One region of the Deinococcus sedimenti genome, then DNA from elsewhere that is predicted to be linked to it. Evidence: riboswitches for the same ligand, from Rfam matches in the RefSeq annotation. Region 1 holds a riboswitch; the other holds the start of a gene.
The links. Region 1 has a riboswitch for cyclic di-GMP ahead of IEY69_RS17955 (Ig-like domain-containing protein). Riboswitches for the same ligand answer to the same signal wherever they lie in the genome.
Positions count from the first base shown of each region.

Region 2: linked by a shared signal. The riboswitch ahead of IEY69_RS14025 (hypothetical protein) and the one ahead of IEY69_RS17955 (Ig-like domain-containing protein) in region 1 are both predicted to bind cyclic di-GMP.

Region 1 covers NZ_BMQN01000016.1:15,048-28,552, reverse strand. Annotated here, with positions in the region: gene IEY69_RS17980 (cytochrome P450) at 1-180, opposite strand, end outside; gene IEY69_RS17975 (winged helix-turn-helix domain-containing protein) at 262-915, shown strand; gene IEY69_RS17970 (zinc-dependent alcohol dehydrogenase family protein) at 929-1,969, opposite strand; gene aguB (N-carbamoylputrescine amidase) at 2,083-2,970, opposite strand; gene IEY69_RS17960 (MBL fold metallo-hydrolase) at 3,100-4,014, shown strand; gene IEY69_RS17955 (Ig-like domain-containing protein) at 4,147-4,533, opposite strand; cyclic di-GMP riboswitch class II at 4,598-4,682, opposite strand; gene thrC (threonine synthase) at 5,103-6,545, shown strand; gene IEY69_RS17945 (sensor domain-containing diguanylate cyclase) at 6,549-8,012, opposite strand; gene IEY69_RS17940 (hypothetical protein) at 8,041-8,205, shown strand; gene IEY69_RS17935 (hypothetical protein) at 8,208-8,369, shown strand; gene IEY69_RS17930 (potassium channel family protein) at 8,391-9,374, shown strand; gene IEY69_RS17925 (DsbA family oxidoreductase) at 9,412-10,047, shown strand; gene IEY69_RS17920 (class I SAM-dependent methyltransferase) at 10,069-10,779, shown strand; gene IEY69_RS17915 (GNAT family N-acetyltransferase) at 10,793-11,905, opposite strand; gene IEY69_RS17910 (hypothetical protein) at 12,065-12,448, opposite strand; gene IEY69_RS17905 (agmatine deiminase family protein) at 12,452-13,505, opposite strand, start outside.
Region 2 covers NZ_BMQN01000007.1:75,848-81,616, forward strand. Annotated here, with positions in the region: gene IEY69_RS14015 (DUF11 domain-containing protein) at 1-2,180, opposite strand, end outside; gene IEY69_RS14020 (DUF11 domain-containing protein) at 2,317-4,308, opposite strand; gene IEY69_RS14025 (hypothetical protein) at 4,339-4,830, opposite strand; cyclic di-GMP riboswitch class II at 4,883-4,968, opposite strand; gene carA (glutamine-hydrolyzing carbamoyl-phosphate synthase small subunit) at 5,101-5,769, opposite strand, start outside.

The sequences.
Region 1 (13,505 bases):
GTGCGACGTGGCGAACGCCGCGCCCCACCCGACCGGACTGACCACGCCCGACGGGTCAAGCCCGCGGATCGCCTCGTACGTGGGGTGCGGGTCGCGGGCGGTGTCCGGGTGCATCAGGGCCTGCACGGTCGCCTGCACACGCTGCTGCTCTGCACTCAGGGTCGGCATGGGAGTGGTCATGCCTCAGGGTGCCCACGCCTCTACTCGACCTGCAAGACAGAACGTCGAGTAGACCCAGCGCGGGCGCGGTACGCTGCGCGCATGCCGCGAACCTGGACGCGCCTGGACGAGCCGGGTGGCGTGCGGCTCGTCCTGCACCCCGACTACTCGCACCTCCTGGCCCTGCTGATGACCCGCGAGTGGACCGCCACCGAACTCGCCCGGCACCTGCACCGCCCCCTGAACGCCACGCACCACCGCCTCACCCGACTGAAACGCGCCGGGCTGGCCGTCACGCGCGCCGAACCCCGCCGGGGCCGCCCCGTGCAGCACTACCGCGCCGTCTCCGACGCGTTCCTGATCCCCTACCACCGCACGGGCCTGGGCAGTCTGGAGGACCTGATCGGCCTGCACGAGGACACCTTCAACGCGGTCTTTCACCGCGCGGTCGTGCAGGCGGGCCTGCCGCTCGTGCAGCGCGAGGAGGACATCGCCGTGCGCCTGTACACCACGCCCGGCGGCACCCTGATGGACATCACGCCCCGCGCCGGAAGCTTCGACCTGCTCGACCTGCTGCACGACGACGCCCCGGTCCTGACCGCCAACTGGGGCGTCCTGCACCTCACCCGCGACGAAGCCAAGGCCCTGCAACGCGACCTGCAGGCCCTCCTGACCCGCTACGGCGCGCGCGGCGGCCCCGACGCGTACCTGTACCGCCTGAACCTCGCCCCGGCCAGCGGCGCAGAGGACCTCTGACAACAGTGGGCTGTCAGAAGCGGTCGATGACGCTCACGCCCGTCCCGGCGAAGCGGTCCATGGTCACCAGCGCCTCGATCCCCTCGGCCAGCGTGAGGCGCGCGCCGATCAGCTCGGCGGGGCGCAACTGCCCGGACTCGATCAGGCCCAGCATCTCGGGGTAGGTGTGGGCGGCCATGCCGTGACTGCCGTAGAGCTCCAGTTCACGGGCGATCACGGCGTCCATCGGCAGGGCCGGGCGGCTCTGGTCGCCCAGCAGCAGGCCCACCTGCACGTGCCGTCCGCGGCGGCGCAGGTTCGCCACCGAGTTGAACGCCGTCTGCGGGTGCCCCAGCGCGTCCAGCGACACGTGCGCGCCGCCCCCCGTGTGATCCAGCACGGCCTGCACGGGGTCGGGCACGAGGCGGCTGTTCACGGTGACCTCCGCGCCCAGCTCGCGCGCGCGGGTCAGTTTCGCGTCGTCGATGTCCACCGCGATCACGCGCGCCCCCAGCGCCCGGCCGATCATCACGGCGGACAGGCCCACGCCGCCGCAGCCGTGCACGGCCAGCCACTCGCCGCCCCGCACGCGGCCCTGCTGCGCCACCGCCCGGAACGACGTGGCGAAGCGGCAGCCCAGGCTGGCGGCCGTCACGAAATCCAGGCTGTCCGGCAGGCGCACCAGGTTCTGCTCGGCGTAGTGGATGCCCACGAACGGCGCGAACGATCCCCAGTGCGTGAATCCCGGCTGGAACTGCCGTTCGCACACCTGCTGGTGCCCGGCGCGGCACTCCGCGCAGCGGCCGCAGCCGGCCACGAACGGCAGCGTCACGCGGTCCCCGGGCCGCCACGAGCGGACGTCCGCGCCGACCGCGACGACCGTCCCCGCGATCTCGTGACCGGGCACGTGCGGCAGGCGGATGTCGGGGTCGTGGCCCATCCAGCCGTGCCAGTCGCTGCGGCACACGCCGGTCGCGCCGACCTCCAGCACCACGCCGTCCGGGATGGGCACCGGGTCCGGGACCGTGCGGAGCTCGGGGCGGATCTGGAACTGCTCGTACACGGCGGCGCGCATACTCGCACGCTACCAGCGGTCCGGGCCGGGCGGCCCGGGGGTGAATGGACAGCGGAGTGAATGGACAGCGGGACGTGGCCAGTCCGGCGCGTCCCACTGACCGGTACGGGGGCTCAGCCGCGCCGGGTGACGCCGTCGGTCGTCAGGAGGGGGCCGTACAGTTCGGGGCGGCGGTCGCGGAAGAAACCCATGCCCGCGCGGAACTTGCGGGCTTCACGCAGGTTCAGGGTGTGCAGGAGGGGGCCTTCCTCGGTGTCGCCGAACTCCGCGACCAGCTCGCCGGTGTAGTCGCTGATGAAGGTGTGCCCGTAGTACGTCTGCTCGAGGTCCCCGACGCGTTCGGTGCCGATGCGGTTCGCGGCGGCGACGTACGTGCTGTTGCTGACGGCGTGCCCGATCATGGCCCGCTGCCACATGTGGTGACTGTTGGGGGATTCCACCTCGGCGGGTTCAGACCCGATCGCGGTGGGGTACAGCAGGAAGTCCGCGCCCTGCAGCATCATCACGCGGGCGGTTTCGGGGTACCACTGGTCCCAGCAGATGCCGACGCCCACGCGCCCGAAGCGGGTGTCCCACACTTTGAAGCCGGTGTCGCCGGGGTTGAAGTAGTACTTCTCCTCGTAGCCGGGCCCGTCGGGGATGTGCGTCTTGCGGTAGTTGCCGAGCAGCGTGCCGTCGGCGTCGATGCACACGAGGCTGTTGTAGTGTGCCTGCCCGGCCTTCTCGAAGTACGACAGGGGCAGCACCACGCCCAGTTCGCGGGCCAGTTCCTGGAAGCGGCCCACGAACGGGTGGCCTTCCAGTGGGTGGGCGAGGTCGAAGTACTCCTCGCGTTCCACCTGGCAGAAGTACAGGTTCTCGAACAGTTCGGGCAGCAGGATCACCTGCGCGCCCTGCGCGGCCGCGTCACGCACGTGCGAGGCGGCGCGGCTGACGTTGTCTTCCAGCTGATCGGTGACGTGCATCTGCACGACGGCCAACTTCACGGTCTCGGGGCTCATGACCCCCACGCTACCGGATGCCCCGGCGGGGAATGGTGCGCGCCAACGGTTCGTGAACCCGGCCCGACGTGCACCACGCCGCCCAGGCAGGTCCGGGCCGGGGCGGCCACGGTCGGCGCAGAATGCCGTGTGCCCCAGTCCTTCATTCAGCCCACCCCGGTCGCCCCGTTGACCCCCGATCAGTTCACGGTGGTCCTGCTGGGTACCGGAACGCCCCGCGCCTACCCCGGCGCCGCCAAACCGGCCGTCGCGGTCGTGGCCGGGGGGCAGATCCTGCTGTTCGACTGCGGCGGCGACACCACCCGGCAGCTGATCGAGTCGGGGCTCATGCCGCAGCGCGTGCGGGACGTCTTCTTCACGCATCACCACTACGACCACAATGCAGGCTTCCCGGACCTGTTCATCAGCAGCTGGCGCACCCACGTGGGCGTCATCCAGGGTCGGTCTCAGCCCATGCGGGTGTACGGGCCCAGCCGCACCCGCGACATCATCGGGACGTTCCATGACGCGCTCGCGTACGACCGGGAACTCCGCGTGGCGTACAACAGGTCCGAAGCGGCAGGTGCCGAGGTGGAGTACACCGAACGCAATGCTGGCCTGATGTTCGACGAGGGCGGCGTGCAGGTCACGGCCTTCGAGGTCGATCACCGTCCCGTGACGCCCGCCCTCGGGTACCGCATCGAGTTCGGTGGGCGGCGCGTCGTGATCAGCGGCGACACGCGCCCCGTGGCCGCCACCGCGCAGCACGCCTGGCAGGCCGACCTGCTGATTCATGACGCCTATCAGCCGCAGTGGCTGGCGGACCTCGCCCGGGAGAATCCCGAGCAGGCCGTGCAGGTCACCAACCCGGCCAAGTACCACACCACCACCCTGGAAGCGGCGCAGCTGGCCCGGGACGCTCAGGTCCGGCACCTGGTGCTGACCCACCACATTCCGGTGCCGCAGGCGACGCCCGCAGCTGAAGCGGCGTATACCGCCGGAATGGCGGAGCTGTACCCAGGGCGCATCACGGTCGGGCGGGACCTGATGCGCTTCGACCTGTAGGTACCGGCAGGAGGTGCGGGCAGGCGGGGCCGTTCCGAGCTGCGGGCGGAGGGTCGGCCAGAATCGTCTCGTCCGGGGGGTGCGGGTCAGAGCCGCGCGGCTGCCGGATGGGGGATGTCGAGGCCGCCGGGCCTACTGACCGATGTTCACGTGGAACGTCTGGGTCTGTTCGGTGACGTTCTGCGCCTGGTCGTACACGCGGACGGTGACCTTGTGCTCGCCGTTGCTGCTCGCCTCGAAGTACTTCGCGTAGGAGTTGTACGCGGTCGGGTCGTCCACGAAGGTTTCCCCGTCGATCAGCAGGACCACGCGGGACACGGTGGTGTTGTCCTGGGTGGCCAGGCGGAAGAACACGTTGCCCTTCTCCTTCAGCGTCTGGGGGCTCATCACCATGGAGACCTTGGGGGCCTGCGTGTCCACGCGGGTGCCGGTGGACTGCGCGGTGGTGCTGGGGGTGGAGGGACCGCCGCAGCTGGTGGCCAGCACGGCAACAAGGGCAGAGAGCAGGAATGCACGCATGGAGAACTCCTCCTGCGACGTCGTCGCAGTTGGTGGGTCCAACCTCCAGCTCAGGCTGAAGGCATGGTCGAAAAGCCGGTCGCACCACTGGCTCCACGTGTCCCAGGTGCCCGCATACAGGACCACGCTTCAACGCCTCTTCTCGCCCGTTGTTTCCCGTAGCGAGTGAAGTCATGATGCCTGCGTGCGCCCTTCGGGCCTGTCACACCTGCATGCATGAACCGCGCCTAAGCGGTCTCCTCAAGGGCCGCTGAAGGCCGCGCGCGACCCTCCCCCCACCCCCCCGGGGGGCGTGGCGGTACTCGAATGCGGCTGGCACGCTGCGCAGCGTGCGGCCCGGTGCAGATCCGGAGGGTGTGAAGCATGAGAACCCCGGGGGGAAGGCCGGGCCGCGGAATGACTGGGCGCCGGGTCAGTTCTCCGGACGTCTGTGACAGAGTTGTAAGACGCGGGGTGTCACGCGGATGAAGGTCCGGTGGAGTGCCCTAGCTGCCGGTGGACTCTGCCCGGACCCGGCTCGCTAGAGTGACGGCACGCAAGTCGCCCACCGCGTGGGCGCGGGAGGACCCATGAAGTACGTTTCCACGCGCGGCGCGCGCGACCTCGGCCACTTCTCGGACGTGCTGCTGTCCGGCCTCGCCCCGGACGGTGGGCTGGCCATGCCCGAATCCATTCCCACGGTCACGCCCGCGCAGCTGGAGGCGTGGCGCGCCCTGAGTTACGCCGACCTCGCCTACGAGGTCATGCGCCCCTTCATCACGGACATCCCCGGGGAGGACCTGCGCCGCCTGCTGCGCGACACGTACACGGAAGAGGCCTTCCACAGCGCCGAGATCACGCCCGTCACCCCGCTGGGTGAGGCTGGCCCGGACGGAGGTGGCCTGTACCTGCTGGAACTGTCGAACGGGCCGTCCCTGGCGTTCAAGGACATGGCCATGCAGTTCCTGGGGCAGGTGTTCGAGTACGTGCTGGAGGCCCGGGACGAGCGGGTCAACATCCTGGGCGCCACCAGCGGCGACACCGGCAGCGCGGCCGAGTACGCCATGCTCGGCAAGGCCCGCGTGAACGTCGTGATGCTCTCCCCGCACGGCCGCATGAGTGCCTTCCAGCAGGCGCAGATGTTCAGCCTGCAGGAGGCGAACATCTTCAACCTGGCCGTGGAGGGCGTCTTCGACGACTGCCAGGACCTCGTGAAGGCTGTGAACGCCGACGCGGACTTCAAGGCCCGCTATGACATCGGGGCCGTGAACTCCATCAACTGGGCGCGGGTGCTGGCGCAGGCCGTGTACTACTTCCGGGCGTACCTCGCCCTGAACCTCCCCGCCGGGGCGGAGGCGGACTTCAGCGTGCCGTCCGGGAACTTCGGGAACGTGTTTGCCGGGTACCTCGCCAAACGCATGGGCCTGCCGGTCGGGCAGCTGATCGTTGCCAGCAACGAGAACGACGTGCTGCACGACTTCTTCAGCGGCGGAACGTACCACGTCCGCCCCGCCGACCGGGTCGCGGTGACGAGCAGCCCCAGCATGGACATCGGCAAGGCCAGCAACTTCGAGCGCTACCTGTACCTGATCGCCGGTGCGGACGCCGTGCAGACGCGCGGCTGGTGGGACGAGGTCGGCCAGAGCCGCCCCGTCGCCCTGAGCGGCACGCCCCACTGGGACGCGGTGCAGGCCAGCGGCTTCCGCAGCGGGCGCAGCACCCACGAAGACCGCCTGCGCACCATCCGTACCGTGTTCGAGTCGTACGGCCGCCTGATCGACCCGCACACCGCCGACGGCGTCCTCGTCGGGCAGGCCTACCAGCGGCCCGGGGTGCCCATGATCTGCCTGGAAACCGCGCTGCCCGCCAAGTTCGAGGCGACCGTGCAGGAGGCCGTGGGGCACACCCCGGGGCGCCCCGCGCGCTTCGACGGGATCGAACAGGCTCCGAAACGCTTCCAGGTCATGCCCAACGACGTCGGTGTCCTCAAGGCGTTCATCGCCGCGAACCTCACCCCGAGAGAACTCGCCTGATCCTTACCCGGCGTCCGGCGTGGACGGCGCCGGATCCGGGGCGACCTCCACCCGGTTGCGGCCCCGCTGCTTGGCAAGGTACAGCGCCTGATCCGCCCGCGTCAGGACGCTGCCCGCCGTGTCCCCGGTCCGCGCGCCACTCACGCCCACGCTGACCGTCACGTGTACCCCCGGCACGCCGGTCGGCAGGTCCTCGACCGCCGCCCGCACCGCCTGCGCCACCGGCACGCCCGACGCCACGTCCCCCGGCAGCAGCAGGATGAACTCCTCGCCCCCCCAGCGGGCCAGCAGGGCGCCGCCCGGCAGCGCCGCCTGCGCCGCCCGCGCCACGCGCCGCAGCACCTCATCCCCGGCCGGGTGCCCGTACCGGTCGTTGATCACCTTGAAGTGATCCAGATCGAACAGGGCCAGCGTGACCGGCACGCCCGACGCCAGCGGCCGCGCCAGCGCCGCGTCGAACGCCGCGCGGTTCGGCAGGCCCGTCAGCGGATCGGTCAGCGCCGCGCGGCGCAACTGCGCCCGGTCGCGCGCCACGGTCGGCAGCACCACCGCCAGCACCAGCCCCGTGGCGAGCAGACCGATCAGCAGGTTCAGCAGCAGCACGTTCCGCAGGGGCGTCAGGGCGCGCGTCTCGTTCTGCTCGATCAGCAGGTACCAGCGCAACTCCGGAATGAACCGCGCGTTCACCTGATACCGCGCGGCCGCAGCGTCGTACGTCAGCCGCTGCGGCCGCGCGGACCCCGTGAAGATCAGCGGCGCGATCTCCCGCAGACCAGGCCGCTGCCGGATGTTCTGCCCCACGCCGCCCCGACTGTCGAGCATCACGTCCCCCCGCTCGTTCACGAAGTACGCCCGCCGCTGGAACTCCACATCGTACGACCTCAGCAGCTGCCGGATGTTGTCCAGCGTCAGCCCCACCCCGGTCACTGCCAGGAACGACCCGTCCGGCGCGAGCAGCCGGTAGTTCACGAACACCAGCGGCTGACGGCCATACGCGGGATTCACGTCCACGTTCAACTCGTACGGGGCCCGCAGGTCCCGCACGCGAGCAAACCACGCGTCCTGCGGGTCGTCCGCCCGGACCGTCTTCACCAGCCCGCGCGGCCCGTAGTAGCGACCCGTGCGGCCCGACACCACGAACGCCGCGCGTGGCGAGTGCTTGCGCTGAATGGCCTGCAGGTACGCCTGAACCCGCCCCGCATCCCGCTCGCCGCCCTGCAACCAGTCGCGCAGGAACGTGTTGTTCGCCATCTCCGACGAGATGAACACCGGCCGCTGAATACCGTTCTGAATCTGCGACGCCACGTTATCTCCGGTCAGCGGCAGCATCTCGTCCGCAATCGTGTGCCGCAACCGCCGCTCCGCCACGCCGTACGACAGCAGGCTGGTGGCCAGGAAGCCGGTGATCAGCACCGCGCTGATCGCCGACAGCAGCCAGCCTCGTCCGTTCGGGTGCGCCCTGGTCATATCTCTGGCGGCCAGTCTACCCGCATGCGTGCTCCGACCCCAGCGCCGCCCGCGCCGTACCCTGACTCTCCCCGGTGGCCGCGTGACCGAGGTGCAGCCCCGGGCCCTGAACGCCGTGACGGCGCCCCGCCCGCAGCCCCGCCCCCCTCTGCGTGATCTGGATGATCAGGGCGACCGGTCGGAACGCCGCTGACCGTGCGCGTGGATCCGGGCGGGACATTGAACCGGCGTGGGCTGCTGGAATCCCGGCTGGACGTGTCAGCGTACCGCCGCTGGATGCGCTGGGCTGCGGTGGCCTTCGGCGCGGCGCTGAGCGGGGGCACGGCCTTCCTGATGGTCAGTGCGATCCTCCGCTGAGCGTCCCTCTACACTTGAGGTATGACCCGTCGCCCTGCCGTGCTGCTGGCCCTGATCGCGGGGCTGGTGGTGTTCGGCACGGTCGGGTACCGCGTGCTGGAGGGCTGGTCGTGGCTGGACTGCCTGTTCATGACGGCCATGACCCTGACGACCGTGGGGTACGGCGCGCCGGGCGAGCTGAACACGGACGGGAAGGTGTTCAGCGTGGTGCTGATGCTGGTCGGGATCGGGCTGATGCTGTACCTGCTGACGCTGCTGGCCGAGACGATGCTGCGCACCGTGACGGACCCGGACGCGGCGCGGCGGCGCAAGGAGAGGAAGATCATGAGCCTGAAGGATCACACGATCGTGTGCGGGTACGGGCAGGTGGGCGAGGCGGTCAGCGTGGCGCTGCGGGGCGCGCGGCGCGAGGTGGTCGTGGTCGATCACCGCCCCGAGCACCTGGAGTGGGCGCAGACGCAGGGCCTGCACACTCTGGTGGGGGACGCCACCGACGAGGACGTGCTGCGCCGCGCCGGGATCGAGCGGGCGGCGTCGCTGGTCACGGTGATCAACAGTGACCCCAGCAACCTGTACGTGGTGCTGTCCGCCAAGGGGTTGAACCCGGCCGTGCGGGTGATCGCGCGGGCCAGTGACGAGGCGGCGGCCCGCAAGATGCGCCGCGCCGGGGCGGACGAGGTCGTGAACCCGTACCAGCTGAGCGGGAACCGCATCGCGGCGATGATGCTCGCGCCGCGCCTGAGCCGCCTGCTGAGCGGCGACGTGACCAGCGAGCACTTCACGATCCGCGAACTGAGCGTCCCGCCGGGCATGGTGGGCCGCACGGTGGCGGACCTGGGCCGCGAGACGGGCGCGCTGGTCGTGGCGATCTGGCGCGACGGGCAGCCGCTGCGCAGCCGCGCCGAGGACGTCCTGCGGGCCGGGGACGCCGTGCTGGTGGCGGGCGCGGCGGCCGAGGTGGAGGCCGTGCAGTCCGGCCCGGCGGGCGGAGTGCAGCCCGCGTGACGTTCCGCCGCGCACCTCAGGGTGTACGGTGCCCCGCATGACCCGAGTGACCGAGCTGTACTTCGATTTCCTGTGCCCCTACGCGTGGCGTGGCGTGGAACTCGCCGCCGTCCTGAAAGACGAGGGTGAGGCGTTCACCCTGCGGCACTACTCGCTGGTCGAGGGCAACCACGAAGGCAACGCGAAAGAATTGACGTGGCGCGTGACCGAGCAGCCGCTGAATGAGGGGAGCGCGTACCAGCAGGGGAGCCTGCGCGCATTCCTGGCGTCCCACGCGGCGGCCCGGCAGGGCGAGGCGGCGCACTGGGAGTTCACGCTGGCGCTATTCCGCGCCCACCACGAGCGCAAGGAGCCCCTGACGGACGGGACCATCCACGCGGCGGCGCAGGAGGCCGGACTGAACCTGGACGCTTTCGCGCAGGCCCTGGCGGACGAGGCCACCCGCCGCGCCGACCTGCGCGCCGACCTGGACGCCGCGCGTGAAGTCGGGGTGTTCGGCACGCCCACCTTCGTCCTCCCGACCGGCGAGGCCGCGTACTACCGCTTCGAGACCCTGACCCGCGAGCCTGCCCAGGCACGCGAGTGGTGGACCCTCTACCGCACCGTGCTGACCAGCGAGGCCGGCATCGGCACGATCAAACGCGCGAAGAATCGCCCGCCCCACCGCGCCTGACCGCGCCGGTACACTCGTGAGATGAGGCTCGCCACGCTGGACGACCTGCTCGACACCCTGGACGGCCTGTTCGGCGAGGGGGACCTGACCCGCCGGGGCGACCGGGACGCCTGGGCGGACATCCTCTCCCGGCCCGGCCACCCGCTCGCCTCGGCGCTGCCGGACGCGAACCTGCGCGACTGGGCCGCGCGGGGCCTGCTGCCCGGCGGACCTGGGCGGGCGGCGCTGGACGTGGGGTGCGGGCTGGGCCGCAACACGACCTTCCTGGCCGGACTGGGGTACCACGCGACGGGCGTGGACCTCTCACCGTACGCCGTGCAGGTCGCCCGCGGTCGCGACCCCCGGCCCACCTTCCACGAGGTGGACGTGCTGCGCCAGCCCATCCCCGGCGGCCCGTTCGACGTGGTGTACGACTCCGGGTGTTTTCACCATCTGCCCCCCCACCGCCGCCTGTCCTACCTGACGACCCTGAGCGGCGTCCTCAAACCCGGCGGGCTGTTCGGCATCTGCACCTTCGCGGCCGGACGCATGGGCAGCGCCGAGACGGACCTGGAACTGTTCCGTCAGGGCACGCTGTCCGGTGGAATCGGGTTCAGCGTCGCCGATTTGCGCCACGTCTTCAGTGACCTGGAGTTCCTGACCGGCGGCCCACTCCCCGCTCCGGCAGACGCGTCCGCGGACGTCTTCACGCAGGACTTCCTGCTGGCCGCGCTGTTCCGCCGCCCGGCCTGAACGCCGCTGACGTTCAGCGGGTCAGGCCGCTGCGGCGGTCCATGTACGCCGCGTACGCCGGGTCGAAGCTGCGCAGCAGGATCGCTATGACGCCGTGCTCGTCGACCTGCAGGCCCTGGAAGCGGAAGCCCGCGCGGAGCTTCGGGACGATGACGGCGTTGTTCGTCAGGTGGTGATGGCTGCGCACCAGCGCGTAGCCCTCGCCGTGCAGGGCGTCCAGCACCACAGGCAGCAGCCGCGTGTACACGCCCCGCCCCCGGTGCGCGGGGAGCAGCGCGGTGTTCACCATGTACGCCGTGCGGGTGTCCCACGCGCGGCTGGCCTGCCACCCGGCCACCCGTCCCGCGTGGCTGATCAGCCAACTCCACAGCGGGCCGCGCGGCGCGGGGGCGGGGTCACGGTCGCCCCAGTCGAACGAGTCCGTCTCGTAAGCGCTGGCTTCCAGCTGTGCGTACACCTCGCGGTACGTGGCGGTCGGCACGCGGTGCAGGGCGTACCCGCCGCCCAGATCCACGCCCGCCTCGGCGTCGGCCGGGAGGGGGAGGCTGGGCGCGTCGGCCAGACCGGGCAGTCCTTCGTCCGGGACGCCCAGTCGCCGCGCCGCCTCTCCCGATGGTGCGCGGAAGCCGCTGCGGACGTGCATCGCCTGCCCGTACGCCCCGTCCAGGCTGAGGGTCAGCGCGGCATTCACCCCGCCCTCGTACGCGTTCAGGCCCTGCAGGTGAAACCCGGCCCGGAGCTTCGGGAGGATCACGGCGTTGTTCGTCGCGCGGTGGTGACTCTGCACCAGCGTGAACCCCGCCGCGCGGAACGCGTCCAGCAGGTGCGGCAGCAACCGCGAGTACACCCCGCGCCCCTGATGCTCCGGCAGCAGCCCGGTATCCGCCATGTACACCGTCCGCTCGTCCCGCGCGTGCGCGTGATGCCAGCCGATCAGTTCCGCGCCGTGGAACACGCCCCAGTTCCACGACTCGCCCAGCGGCGGGGCCGCCCGCACCGGCGGGTCGAACGCGAACAGCGAATTTCCACCGAAGATCCGGTCCTCCAGCCGCGCGCACGCCGCCCGGTACGCCTCCAGCGAGATCGGGCGGGCCGAGTACCCGCCGCCCAGGTCAAGGTCAGTCATATGGACTCCGATTGAATGGGCTGCAAAGCCCGTTCAATCCGAGCGGGTGCGAGGAGGAGAAAAACGGGTTTCGGGCGTGGAGCTGGCAGATCGGTGGGGTTCCGATCTGTCAGCGAAACAGACGGAATCCGTATCACGCCGTCACTCTGGCACGCCTCCTCAGCGGGCGCGATTCATGTGCAGGTTGTACACCTGACCCTGCCACCCGGCGTTCCCCTGCAGGGCGTAGTGGATGTCCTCCAGCGGCACCTCGCGACCCTGGGCGTCCGCGAAGCATTCCGCGTCCAGTGGGCATAGCCCCAGCGCCTCCTCGATCAGGCTCAGCAGGCGCGGCTCGTCCAGCAGGTCGCGGAACCTCCCGAACGACACCTGCCGCCCACTGCCCGGCGCGACACTGCCCATGTACCGGGGTCGGGCCGCGCCGCAGACCGGGCAGGGCCCCAGCAGGCCCAGCTGCTGCTCATAGACCAGCCCGCGGTGCCCGCACGCGGGGCACTCCACGGTGCAGCTCGGCTGATCGTCGGGCAGCGGCTGGAACGGCACGCCTCAGGCGTCCTGCTGCCAGGGCGTTCCGGCGGGCTGCTGCTGCGTCACGCAGTGGAAGCTGCCGCCACCCTCGATGATCGCGCGGCTGCTCAGGCCGATCACCTCGCGGCCGGGGAACAGCGGCGTCAGGACTTCCAGGGCGCGGGCGTCGTTCGGGTCGCCGTACTGCGGGACGACCACGAACCCGTTCCCGATGTAGAAGTTCGCGTACGTGGGCGGCAGGCGACCCTCCGCGCCCTCCAGGTAGGTCGCGGGGAGGGGCAGCTCCACGATGCGGAAGGGCTGCCCCTCCTGATCGGTCATGGCGCGAAGGTCCGCGAGGTTCTTCGCCATGACCGCGTGATTGGGGTCCTCGGGGTTGGGCTCGACGCTGGTGACGATGGTCCGCTCGTCGGTGAAGCGGGTGATCGTGTCGATGTGCCCGTCGGTGTGGTCATTCTCCAGCCCGCCGTCCAGCCACAGGAGTTTCTGCACGCCCAGCGTGTCGGCCAGCAGGAACGCGTAACCCTCCTCGGTCAGGCCGGGGTTGCGGGTCTCGGTCAGGAAGCACGACCGGGTGGTCAGGCCCACGCCCCGGCCGTTCACTTCAAGCCCGCCGCCCTCCAGCACGAACGGCTGCGCCCAGCGGTGCGTGCCCAGCTGCCCGGCGACGTACTCGGGCACGCGGTCGTCGTTGCTCCAGTTGAACTTCCCGCCCCAGGAGTTGAACTTCCAGTCCACCAGCGCCAGGTCATCTTCTCGCTTGACGAAGATGGGGCCGTTGTCGCGCATCCACACGTCGTCCAGCGGCACGTCGTGGAACGTCACGTCCGCGCCGCCCAGCCGCGCGCGGGCGTCCGCGCTGCTCTCCTCGTCCCGCACGAGCAGATGCACCGGCTCAAAGCGGGCGATGGTCCGCACCAGTTCGGCGAACTCGGCGCGCACGCCCTCCAGGTGCCCGAACCACAGGTCGTCGTCGGCGGGCCAGCTCATCCAGGTGGCAGCGTGCTCGGCCCACTCGGCAGGCATGGCGAAGCCCAGGTCACGGGGCAGGTCGGCAGGGGTCACATCAGAC
Region 2 (5,769 bases), on a different contig from region 1:
GCGGTGGCGATGGCGCTGTTGCGGATCTGCGTGCCGGCTTCGGGCGTGACGACCGCGTCGAAGGTGACCACGGCGCTGGCGCCCGGGGCCAGGCCGGGAATCTCCCAGACGTAGGTGCGGCCGGTGACGGTGGGGGTGATCTCGCTGCCGTTCAGGCGGCTGCTGCCGTCCACGTACGTCAGGCCGGCGGGCAGGGTGTCCTGCACCGTGACGGTGTCCAGCGTGCCGGTGGCGCTGCGGTTCGTGACGGTGAAGGTGTAGGTGATGGTCTGGCCGTAGGCGACCACGGCGGGGCTGCTGGTCTTGACCATGGTCAGGTTGCTGCTGCGGAACACGCCGTTCACGACCGGGTTGCTGGGCACGGGGTCGGGCAGTTCGCTGCTGCCCACCGTGAAGGTGTTCAGGACGCGGGCCCCGTCGGGGGTGTCCTGCGGCACGCGGGCGTTCAGGGTCAGGTCGAGGCTCTGGCCGGGGTCCAGGCGGGCCAGGCGCCACACGACCGTCTCGCCCTCCAGGGTGCCGCCCTGGTCGGCGCTGATGAACTCCAGCAGCTCGGTGCGGGTCAGGGTGCCGCTGGCGTCGAGAATCTGGATGGCGCGCAGGTTGTCGCGGATCTCGACGTTCGTCAGCGCGAAGCTCTGGGTGTTGGTGAGTTTCAGGTGGTAGGTCAGGACCTGTCCGGGTTCCACCAGTCCGCTCAGGGTGCCGCTCTTGACGGGGTTCAGGGTCAGGGGCGCCACGGCGGTCAGGATGTCGACGGTCAGGTTGTTCGCGGCGCCGCGGCTGCTCTGGGCGGTCAGGACGGCGCGCAGGGCCTCGGTGGCGGAGCTGACGTTCGCGCGGGTGGGCACGTAGCAGGCGTTGAAGTCCCGGGTGCCCTGCGGCGCGAGGTCCGGCACGCGGAACGGTTCGGTGATGGGCGTGCCGTCGCGTTCGGTGAAGCGCAGCGTGCCCTCGCCGATCTCGATGCGGCCGGTGATGGTCAGGGTGTCGGGGCGGTCCCCGAGGTTCTGCGCGGTGTGCGGGAAGCAGACTTCGGTGTTCAGCAGCGCGTTGGGTTTGACCTGCCGGTCGTCGGCGCTGAGTTCACCGCCGGGCTGCGCCTGCGGGTTGCCCAGTGGGCCCAGCGCGATCAGCGGCTGGTAGCGCAGGGTCACGTCGGCCGGGGCGTCCACCGTGACGTCGCCGCTGCGCAGCTGCGCCACGTTGCGGCGGCTTCCGGTCACGCCGTCCGGGGTGCGCAGCGCGAAGGTCAGGGTCAGGGTCGCGCCGGGCGCCAGCGAGTCCACGCGGGCGCGCACGCCGCTCACCGGGCTGGGTTCACTGGCCTGCCAGGGCTGACCGGCGCCGGCGCGGTACTCGGTGGTGGCGGTGGGGGCGGCGCTGCCGCTCAGGCGGGCGCTGCCGCTGACGAACACGAAGTCGCGCAGTTCGGGCGTGTCGAGCAGGTCGGTGATCGTCACGGCGCGCGAGGCTCCGTTGCCCGCGTTGCGGGCGGTCAGGGTGACGGTGGTCACGTCGCCGGGGCGCAGCGCGGCGGGCGTGAAGGTCTTGTCGAGCGTCAGGGTGGGCGGGTCGCCGACGTTGATGCGGGCCACGTTGTTGTCGTCGGTTTCGCCGCTCAGGCCCTGCGCGTTCGTGCCGCAGCGGGCGATCAGGTTCGGGTAGGCGCTGCCGCGGTCACTGGCCTGGGTGGTGGCCCGCACGAGCAGCGCCGCGCTCGCGTCGGCGTCCAGGGTCAGGCTGGTCAGGGCCGGTTCGTCCGGGTCGATCTGCCCGTTGCCGTTGGCGTCGCGGTGCAGGCTCAGGTCGCCGGGCGTGAACTGCGAGACCACGTCGGTGGGCACGCTGAGGTTCACGGTGTTCGCGGCGTTGCCGGTGTTGGTCAGCACGTAGCGCAGCAGGGTGGTCTCGCCGGGCAGCAGCGCGGCGCTCTGACCGGGCTGCGCCACGCTGCCGTTGGGCAGGGCGCTGACCGAGCACACGGCCTGCACGGTGGTCGTGACCGGCGGGGTGGGCACGCGCACGGGCGGCTCGCCGGGCGGCGTGAACTCCAGGGTCGCCTGGTTCTGGATCACGGTGCCGGCGGGGGTGCCGGCCGCCTGGGCCGCGCCGGACAGGGCCGGGGTCAGCGCCAGGGCCAGACTGGTCAGCAGCTTGAGCAGAGGGGGGTTTCGCACGGGGCCTCCCGGAGGTGAGGGCACAAATGGAGGAGTCTGATGTTGTGGGCGGACAGGGGAGGAAAAATGCGGCCGGGGGTCTCCCCTGCCCGGTGGGGCGCGCCCACGCAACGGGGTGGGCGCGCCTGGGGGATGGTTACTTGACGGTGACGACGAACGTGCCGGTGATGGTCTGGCCGGGGGTCAGGATGTCGCCGGTGTCGATGGTGCCGTTGCCGTTGGTGTCCACGCCGGCGTACACGGTCACGCCGGCCGCCTGGGGCGCGGCGATGGGCGTGCCGCTCCAGCTGGTGCCATTGGTGGAGTACAGGATGGCGCCGGTGGCGGTGCTGCGTGCCATGAAGCTGACGAAGGTGGTGTTGGCGGGCAGGGTGTCACGGATGAACACCTTGGTGACGTTGGCGTTGCTGGTGTTCTTGCCGACGATGGTGTAGGTCAGCGTGTCGCCGGGTTTCGCTTCGGCCTTGTCGACGGTCTTGGTGGGCGCGGCGACCGGGGTCTTGCCGACCAGGACGGTGTCGTTGGGGTCCTTGACCTCCACGCCGGTGGTGGGGGATTTGGCGGTCTGGTTCAGGGTGATGGTCTGCGCGGCGGCGGCGCAGGGCACGTCGACGGCGGCGATCAGTTTCAGTTCCGCGCCGGCGGCGAGCGGGCCGGTGTCGGCGGTGCCGTTGCCGTTGGTGTCGGTCAGGGGGGCCTCGCCGCTGTCCAGGGCTTTGTTGCCGTTCGCGTCGATGAAGTACTTGACGGTCACGGTCACGGTGGTGCCGTCAGTCAGTTTGATGGGCGCGGTGCCGCTCACGTCGAAGGTGTCGGTGGCGCTGCCCAGGTTGGCGATCTCCATGGCGACCGTGGCGCGGATGTCGGGGCTGCCGGCCGTGCAGGTGGCGGGCGGGATGATCGGGCTGCTGGGGCTGCCGGGCTGGCCCGCCTCGGGGGTGCCGGGCAGGGCGGGGTCGCCGCCGGGGGTGGGGGTGGGGTTCCCGAAGGACAGGCCGGGCAGGTTCACGATGTCCCGGGTGTCGTCTTTTCTGCTGGTGTCGTTGCTGCTGGTGCTGATGACCGTGACGGTGGGGGGCGTCGCGGGGTTGGTGGGCAGGCCGCCGGCAGTGAAGGTGACCTTGACCAGCAGGTTGGCGGTCTGGCCGGGAGTCAGGCTGCCCACGTCCGGCACGCCGTCGCCGTCCGTGTCGGGCAGCGGGGTGCCGTCGGTTTTGAAGAGCGTGACGGTCGTTCCGGAGGGGAAGCCAGCCAGGGCAGTGGTGATGTCGAACACGTCGGGGCGGTTGCCGGTGTTCTGGACGGTGTTCGTGAAGGTGATGGCCGTGGTGGTGGTGGTGGCCTGCGCGGTCTGCGTGTCGCTGGCGCTGGGGGTGATGGTCACGCCCTCGGGGCTGGCGTAGGCGGGCGTCACGGGGGTGCCGTTGCCGTCCGGGTCGGCCTTGGGTCCGATGACGGTGGCGTCCTTGCGGTCCACGGTGGTGACGTTGGAGTTGTTGGCGTCGCGCGGGACGCTGGGGTCGTTGTTGAAGGCCGGGTTGTCCTGGCGGGTGCCGGTCGGGTCCGCGCCGTACTTGTCGGCGTTGGTGGCCGCGGCGGGAATCACGTACACCTGGAAGAACTTGACGGCGGCGTCCTGGTTCACGCCGCTGATGCCGGTGATGGGTGTGGCGGCGGTGATCTCGGCGAGGCTCAGGGTGCCGTCGCTGTTGGTGTCGGCGCTGGCGGGGTAGAACGTGACGCTGGTGGGGGTCTTCACGGCGCTGGTGGGGTCGGGGGTGTTGGTCAGCGTGTAGGACTCGTTGGGGACGTTCCCGGTGTTGGTCAGCGTGTAGGGGAAGACCACGGTGTCGCCGGGGCGGGCGGTGGCGGTCTGGCCGGGCTTGGTGTAGTCGGGGGTGGTGACGACGGCGCTGGCGTCGTTCGGCACGATGGTGAAGCTGGGCACCGGCAGCACGGTGGTGGTGACGGGGTTGGAGGGGATGGGTGGGGTGGGGGTGGTGCTGCCTTCGGGGGTGAAGACGATCTCGGCGGTGTTGGTGATCACCGTGCCGGCGGCGGTGCCGGCCGCGTGCGCGGTGCTGGCGGCGAGGGCGATCAGGGCGGTCAGGGTCCAGTGCTTCTTCATGTGCTTCCTCCGGGAGGGGGCGGGGGGGGGTTACTTGACTTTCACGCGGAAACTGAACTTCAGCGTCTCGTCCGGGTTCATGCTGGTCAGGGTCCAGCGGACGTTGGTGTAGGTGGTGGGGGGTGCGGGTTGCTGGCGGGTGACGCTCTGGCCGTTCTCGGTGGTGGTGACAGTGCGTCTGGGCTGCGCGCTGAAGGTCTTGCCGCCGTCAATGGAGTAACTGACGGTCCAGCGGTCTGTGGCGGGGGTGGTCAGGACGCTGAATTCGGTGCCGCGTGGGATGGGGACGTTGACGTTCAGCTGGCCCAGGCGGCGTCCGGAGACGTTGCGCAGCGTGACCTGTTCGCGCAGGACGTCGCCGGGCAGGACGGTTTTGGGCGAGTCGATGATCGTCTCGACGGTTTTGCCGCTGCTGTCGGTGCTGCGTTTGACGAGGTCCTGGGTCAGGGTGAAGGTGACGTTGGGGCTGGACTGGGCGCTGGCCGCCGTGAGGAGCAGCAGGGGCAGAATGAGGCGCTTCACTGCGGGGGGACCTCCAGAGACAAAAAATTGACCGACAGCTGGGGGATCTCTCCCGCCGTTCTGTCGGTCGCGCCACTCGCTCCTCATCTGGCTTAGGCGCCCGTGTGCGCCAGATGATTCATTGCTCCTGAACATCTGTTGGCCCGGGGACCGTCCCCGAGGATGTTCGGTTTACCTCACCATGCTGACGCGCCTGTCACTGACCGCGCGGGCATTATGAAATTTCTCACCTTTTCATCGTGCCTATCATTCCGTCCGCGTGGTCATTTGTCAAACGCCCAGGCGGCCCGCGCTGGCCTTCGCCACGGGGGTCCCGCTGCCCCCATCGAAGGCGTCGATCTCCTCGATGAAGCGGTCGAACAGGTAGCGGCTGTCGTGCGGCCCCGGGCTGGCCTCGGGGTGGTACTGCACGGAAAACACCGGGTAGCGGCTGTGCGCCATGCCTTCCAGGGTACCGTCGTTCAGGTTGATGTGGGTCGGCACGAAGGCCCCGTTGGGGATCGAGTCGATGTCCACCGCGTACCCGTGGTTCTGGCTGGTGATCTCCACGTTGCCCGTTAACAGATTCTTCACAGGCTGGTTGCCGCCGCGGTGCCCGAACTTCATCTTGAAGGTCCGCCCGCCTGCCGCGAGACCCAGGATCTGGTGCCCCAGGCAGATGCCGAAGGTGGGCAGCAGGCCCATGAGTTCCCACGCGGTCTTATGCGCGTACTCCAGCGGGGCGGGGTCGCCGGGGCCGTTGCTGAGGAACAGGCCGTGCGGTTGCAGCGCCATGATCTGCGCGGGGGTGGTGTGCGCTGGCACCACGATCGGCTCGATGCCGACCTCGGCGAGGCGCTCGATGATGGTGTGCTTGATCCCGAAGTCCATCAGGACCACGCGCTTGCCGTGCCGCAGGGTGGGGAACGCGTAGGGCAGCGCGGTCGTGACCTCGCGGGT